Regions from separate parts of the Acidovorax bellezanensis genome, predicted to be linked through region 2. Evidence: predicted binding sites of a transcription regulator. Region 2 holds the regulator's gene; the other holds the start of a gene.
What was found. The regulator LexA, encoded in region 2, represses DNA repair genes until DNA is damaged. The targets are predictions, from matches to a motif close to ACTGTATNNNNATACAGT.

Region 1 (3,524 bases), on a different contig from region 2:
GCGCACCACGACCGCGCCGAAAGGGCGGCCGCCCTGCTCGATATTGGCGCGCGCCAGCGCGATGGCTTGCCGCAGGTAACGGTCTTCGTTGGTCATGGGGGGCTTTCAGGGTGGTTGCACGCGTTCTCGGGCGGTGCGGGCAGGGCGCGGAGTGCACCAATATAGGGACATCGCATGGCATTGAAAAATTAAATATTAAGATGAAAGTTATTCATTTTCTGAATGCCATCCCGCCGCACCGCGGACTCCACGCCAGAACCCATGCTCGACCCTCGCCTGCTGCGCTCCTTCATCGCCATCGTCGACACGCACAGCTTCTCGCTCGCGGCGCAACGTCTGCACATGACGCAATCCACCATCAGCCAGCAGCTCGCCCGGCTGGAGGAGGCGGTGGGCCAGACCTTGGTCGATCGCGCGGCCAGACCGATCCAACCCACGGTGGCAGGAGAGCGGCTGCTGGGCTACGCCCGAAGAATCCTGGCCCTGCAAGAGGAAGCGGCATCGGCGCTGGCCGATCCGGCCGGTACGGTGTCCATCCGCATGGGCATTCCCGAGGATCTGGTCAGCCGTGCCATGGCCGAAGTCTTTGGCAGCTTCACTCAGCGCCACCGCGAAATCCACCTGGACGTCACCGCCGGCTTGAGCCGTGATCTCACCGCGCGCTACCGGGCCGGCGAATTCGACATCGTCATCGCCAAGGAGCCTGTGGCCAGCCCGGATTGCCGTGCCAGCTTTCCGGAAGCCCTGGCCTGGTTCGAAAGCGTGGATGCCCCGCAGGCATGGTCCCAGCCCCTGGCCTTGGTCGCCTTCCCGCAGGGCGGCCTGTACCGCGAGGCGATGTTCGAGCGCATGGAGCAGGAGCAGCTGCGCAGCTACATCGCATTCACGGGCAACAGCCTGCACAACGTGCTGGTCGCGGTGGAGGCCGGACTGGGCCTGTCGCTGCTGCCCCTGAGCGCGACCGCCGGCTACCGCGTCCGGCGATGCATGCGGTTGCCGGCGGAGCCGGCGATATCGGTCGCCATCTATGCCTGGGAAAACACCGGGCCTGTCGCCGAGTTGATGGAGCGTATGGGCGAAGTGCTGGCCGCCCGGTGCGCCCAGCATGCGACGAGGGCCGGTGGATCGCAATGACTGGGCGGCGGCCTTGCAGCTCTCGCAGGCCCCCCTGCGGTGATCGCCGGCATGCGAAAAACATTAGCCCCACAGCGCAATACCCGGATGCAAAACGGGAGGTTGGCTCGTATACTGTGATTAAATACAGTACTTGCCATGGCCGCCGCACTCCAACCTCAACCCCCCACGCCCACCGGCTTTGACTGCGGGCGGCTGCCTGCCCATATGGCGCAAGCCCTGTGGCGCGGCACGGAAGTCGCCAGCTCGGCAGGGCGCACGCTGTCCACGGGCTTCGCCGTGCTGGACGCGGCGCTGCCGGGCGGCGGCTGGTCCACCCAGGGCCTGAGCGAGCTGCTGCTGGCCCAGGCCGCGTTGTGCGAATGGCGGCTGCTGGGGCCTGCGCTGCCGGCCTTTCTGGCCGACAAGAACTGCCGCATCTATCTGGTCGCGCCACCCAAGTCGCCCCACGCCATGGGGCTGGCCCAGCTGGGGCTGGCACCGGAGCAACTGGTCTGGATCGACGCCAAGGGGCCGGCGGACCGCCTGTGGGTCACGGAGCAGCTGATCAAATCCGACGCCGCCGGCGCGGTGCTGGCCTGGCTGCCCCAGGCCCGGCCCGAGCAGATCCGGCGGCTGCAAGTGCATGCGCTGCACTGCGATGCACCGGTTTTCCTGATCCGCCCGGAAACGGCTTTGCGCGACGCATCGCCGGCGCCGCTGCGCGTGTCGGTCGCTCTGGGTGCGGGCTGGGACATTGACCTGCGTATCCGCAAGCGCCGTGGCGCGATCGCCGAGGAGGTGCTGCACCTCAAGGCGATTCCCGGCAATCTGAACGCCTACATTCCCCCCCGGCTGCACGACTTGCCAGCGCCAGGGCTGCAGCCAGAGGAGGTGCGCCATGCATTGGGCCGCGCTCTTACCCCCACAGTGCCCCGACTCCGCATCGCCCATTGATCTCCAGTCCCTCGCCGCCTGGGCCCTGCAGTTCACGCCGCGCGTGGCGGTGGTCGAGGAGGCGGTGCTGCTGGAGCTTGAAGCGAGCCTGAGGCTGTTCGGTGGCGCCGAAGACCTGCACGCGCTCGTCGAAGCCGGGGCCCGGGAGCTGGGCGTGCACCTGGCCTGGGCTGCGACCGGGCTGGCGGCGCTGGCCATCGCGCGCCAGGGGCTGGCCGATGGTTTGGCCCATCCGCTGCAGCAGCTGCTCGACAGCTTGCCGCTGGAACGCCTCAGCGCCGTCGCGCGCCACCAGGCGACGCTGGCCCGCGTGGGCTGCCGCACGCTGGGCCAGGTGCGGGCGCTGCCACGCGGCGGCATCGCGCGCCGCTTTGACAAAGCCTTGCTGGAAGCCATGGACCAGGCCTATGGCCTGCGCCCGGAGACCTATGCCTGGGAGATGCTGCCCGAGACTTTTCATGCGCGCCTGGAACTGATGTCGCGGGTGGAGATGGCGCCGGCGCTGCTGTTCGGCGCCCGGCGCCTGTTGCTGATGATGGCCGGCTGGCTCCGGGCGCGCCAGCTCGGTGCCACGGCGTTCACGCTGCGCTGGTGCCACGACAGCATGCGTTCGCGGGATGCGGGCAAGGGCGGCGAACTGACGATTCGCACGGCCGAGCCGACCCAGAACGTGGAGCACCTTGCGCGCCTGCTGACGGAGCACCTGGCCAAGGTGGAATTGCTCGCACCCGCCGGCGACCTGGAACTGCTCGCCGCCGAAGTCGAGCCCATGGGGCAGGAAAGCCGCTCGCTGATTCCCGACCCGGCCCACAAGGGCGCGTCCACCCGACTGGCCCTGGAACGCATCCAGGCGCGGCTGGGCGAAGCCTGCATACGCCGCCCGCAACTGTCTGCCGACCACCGCCTGGAATGGATGCAGCAGTGGTCCGCGGCCGAGCCGCGTCGCCCATCCCGGCCGCAGGGGCTGCATGAACTGCCGCTGCCGACCTGGGTGCTCGAAACCCCCTTGCGATTGGTCGAGCGCGCGCACCGGCCGGTCTACCAAGGCCCGCTGCAGCTGCTGCTGGGCCCGGACCGGGTGGAGGGCGGCTGGTGGCACCGCGAAGAGGTCGGCGATGGCGAACTCCCGCTCAATGTCCAGCGCGATTACTGGCTGGCGCGCAGCGAGCATGCAGGCCTTTTGTGGGTGTTCCAGACACGGCTGGCCGGTGAGGAGACCGCCTGGTTTCTGCACGGCCATTACGGCTGAGCTGCGCGTATGAACCATGTCCTGCCCGCCTATGCGGAGCTGCGCTGCATCTCCAACTTCACTTTCCTGCGCGGCGCCAGCCGGCCGGAAGAGCTGGTGGCGCGCGCCCAGGAGCTGGGCTACAGCGCCATGGCCATCACCGACGAGTGCTCGCTGGCGGGCATTGTGCGCGCCCATGTCGCGGCCAAGCAGGCCGGCATGGCCC
Region 2 (3,524 bases):
GCTGCTTCCAGCGCGTGGTGCAGCGTGCCATTGCCCGTCGCCGCCACCACCAGTCCCTGCACGCCCTGGGCCACCAGGGCGTCGACGGCGCGGCCGTTGCAGCCCGCATGGCTGCTGACCAGCTCGACCCAGGGCCAGTCGCCCGCAGCCGGCAACAGCTCCAGACACCCGCCCTGTGCACCACCCATGTCCGCGGGCTGCTGCCAGCGCACCCGGCCCTCTTCCATCCACCCCAAAGGCCCCTGCTCGCCCGAAGAAAACGCATCCAGCCGATAAGGGTGCTGCTTGCGCACCGCGCGCGCACCGTGCACCTGACCCGCGGCCACCACCAGCACCCCGCATGCCTTGGCATCGACCGCACAGGCCACGGCATCGCGCAGGTTCTGCGGCCCATCGGCCAGCAAGGCCGTGGCCGGGCGCATGGCGCAGGTCAGCACCACGGGCTTGGTCGACACCGGCAGCACTTCGTGCAAGAACCAGGCGGTTTCTTCCAGCGTGTCGGTTCCGTGGGTGATGACGACCGCCGCCACATCCTCCTGCGCCTGCCAATGCGCGCAGCGCAGCGCCAGATGCCGCCAGGTGGGCCCATCCATGTCCTTGCTGTCGAGCTGGGCCACCTGCTCGGAGATCAGGCCGCCGCCAGCCACCTGGGCCAGATCCGGCACGGCCGCCAGCAACTGCTCCACGCCCAATTGCGCTGCCGTATAGCCCACGGACTGCGAAGAATGGGCCGCCGTGCCCGCAATCGTGCCCCCTGTGGCCAATATCACCACATTTTTTGCCTTACCCACTTGCGGCTCCTTGAAAACTGGTGAAAAATACAGTCACTGTATAAAAGAACAGATGGCTTTCGCCAGCTGTCATCTGCACAAGGACTGCCATGCTCGATCATCCCAAGCTCACACCGCGACAGCAGCAAATTCTGGATTTGATCCAGTCTGCCATCGAGCGCACCGGCGCGCCCCCGACCCGCGCCGAAATCGCCGGTACGCTGGGCTTTCGCTCAGCCAACGCCGCCGAGGAGCATTTGAAAGCCCTGGCCCGCAAAGGTGTGATCGAACTGGTCAGCGGCACTTCACGCGGCATCCGCCTGTGCCACGACACGGTGCGCAACATCAATGCCTCGCGGGGTGCGAGTTTTGCATCGCCGCTGGCCGCGATGGCTTCGCTGGTGCTGCCCCTGATCGGTCGCGTGGCCGCCGGCTCGCCCATTCTGGCGCAAGAGCACATCGACAAGACCTATGCGGTGGAGCCCGGCCTGTTCCAGGCCAAACCCGACTATCTGCTCAAGGTGCGCGGCATGTCCATGCGCGATGCCGGCATCATGGACGGCGACTTGCTTGCCGTACAGGCCAGCAGTGAAGCCCGCGACGGCCAGATTGTAGTCGCGCGCCTGGGCGATGAAGTCACCGTCAAGCGCCTGCGCCGCACGCGCACCGGCATTGAACTGCTGCCCGAAAACCCCGACTACCCCATCATCCACGTCAAGCCCGACGAGCCTTTTGCCATTGAAGGCCTGGCCGTAGGCCTGATACGCAACAGCCTGTTCATGTAACAGGCGCACTTTCCCCCCCCCGCAGGGTCCTGCCGGTCTCTGCACTGCAACTCTCGGCTGCCCCCAGCCGAAGCACGGCTACGGCCGCTCAAGTACCTTTGCTGGAGTTATCACATGCAATTTTCTTTGCAGGCCCTGCCTTTCTCGCGCCACGCCCAAAACGACGGGCTGTTTGCCCAGTTCTCCCCCGCCGCGGACGCCTTCGGCAGTCTGCCCCAACGGGCATGCGTTGCCCGTCAGCGCATGGACAGCCCTGCGCTGCTGTGCGCCAACGGCGCCACCGCCGCGCGCCCCGGTCTACGCCAACCTGCGCTGATCAGCAGCCCCCAGGGCCGCGTGCGCATACTGCGCAACGAAACCAGCAGCCAGGGCAGTCGGCTCCTGATGTCCGGACGCATGGCCGATGTCTGCGCCGCGCTGAACCGCATGGCCGTCAACGAGTTCGCCAGCCGCTGAACCTTTGGCGGGCGTCGCACACGGGTCAGGCAGGAAGGAAACATGCGCGTACACTGTTGGCACGCAGTTACTGCCATCTTCATTACGGGCCGCATTGTTCCATGCCTCCGTCTTTTCGCCTTCTCGCCTCGACTGGCCTTCACCGGGGCGACCGGCCCTATCAGCAAGACCAGGTCTTGCTGATTGCCCATGCACGCATCCATGGCTGCGTGCTGGGCGTGATCGCCGATGGCATGGGCGGACTCAGCGGCGGGCGCAAGGCCTCGGATCAGGTCATGCTCACCTGCCAGCAGCTGTTCGAGCGCTACGATCCCGCCCACGATGACCCCGCCGTTTTGCTGCAGACCATGGTGCATGAAGCGCATACGGTGATCCGGCTGACGGCCATCGCCGCGGAGCAGGAGCCGCACAGCACGCTGGCCGCCTTCATCGTCCAGCCCAGCGGAGAATGCCACTGGGTGCATTCCGGCGATTCACGGATTTACCATTTCCAGGACGCACAGCTGCTGCACCGGACCCGGGACCACTCCTATGTGCAGGCCCTGGTCGACCGTGGCGAGCTGACCGAAGCCCAGGCCCATAACCACCCGCAGTCCAATGTGCTGGTCGGCTGCCTGGGGTCATCTTCCGCTCCCCCGGCGACGGCTCACCATATCGCCAAGCTCGCGCCCGGCAGCACGCTGCTGGCCTGCAGCGACGGCCTCTGGCACTATTTCGATGCCGACGAACTGGCGCAGTTACTGCAGGCGCTGCCGCCACGTGAAGCGGCCGAATGCCTGGTCCAGCAGGCCCGTCTGCGTGCCTGTGGCGCGGGCGACAACCTGTCCCTGGCGATCATCAAGATCCAGGCGCTGTAAATCGGCCTGGCACCGCCCCGTCTTCCGGGCGCCCTAGGGCGACACCGTGGCCGGGCCTGGCAGCGGCAGGGGTGCCGGCTTTTTCCGGTCCGACTGCTCCTGGGCCTTGGCCTTGGCCTGTTGACGTTCCTTGTGTTCTTGCGCCTGGCGCTGCTTGGCCTCGTTGCGCTCGCGCGCGGCCGTGCGGCGCTCGACTTCCGTGCTCTGCTTGCGTGCCAGCTCCGCGGCATGGGACTGCTGGCGCTGGCTCAGGGTCTGGGCCCGCTCGCGCGCCTGTTGCGCGTGCAGCGCCTGGTCATTGGCCACATCCTGCGCGGTGCGTGCAGGGGCCGGCGCTCCGCCAGGAAGCGTTGCGCCACGGGTCTTGCCCTCGACCGGCGCCTTGGAGCGTGGCTCCTGGCTTTTTTGCTCGATGGAGCGCAGGCGAGCGGCCGACTTCTCACGCCGCTCGATGTCGTTGATTTTCAGCTCCTGCAGGCGCAGCGCATTGTCTTCATGGCGCGCCTGCGTGCGCACTTCCCTCAAGCAGTCTTCCACCGCGAAACGCTGATAACAGGCCCTCTCCTGCTGGCTGAGGCGCTGCTGGATGGCTTGGCGCTCGGCCGCAATGCGCGCGCGAACCGCATCGCGCTCGACTTGCGCCGCATGTGCCGCCT

Region 1: a site for LexA is predicted at 1,248-1,265, ahead of imuA (translesion DNA synthesis-associated protein ImuA). Genes of this name have one in related genera too.

What each region holds. Positions count from the first base shown of each region.
Region 1 is NZ_JAODYH010000011.1:16,358-19,881, reverse strand. Features, by position in the region: gene N0K08_RS18695 (nucleoside deaminase) at 1-96, opposite strand, end outside; gene N0K08_RS18690 (LysR family transcriptional regulator) at 223-1,134, shown strand; gene imuA (translesion DNA synthesis-associated protein ImuA) at 1,273-2,070, shown strand; gene N0K08_RS18680 (Y-family DNA polymerase) at 2,015-3,319, shown strand; gene N0K08_RS18675 (error-prone DNA polymerase) at 3,329-3,524, shown strand, end outside.
Region 2 is NZ_JAODYH010000014.1:158,996-162,519, forward strand. Features, by position in the region: gene N0K08_RS20685 (asparaginase) at 1-791, opposite strand, end outside; gene lexA (transcriptional repressor LexA) at 881-1,555, shown strand; gene N0K08_RS20695 (hypothetical protein) at 1,670-2,011, shown strand; gene N0K08_RS20700 (PP2C family protein-serine/threonine phosphatase) at 2,113-2,868, shown strand; gene N0K08_RS20705 (hypothetical protein) at 2,902-3,524, opposite strand, start outside.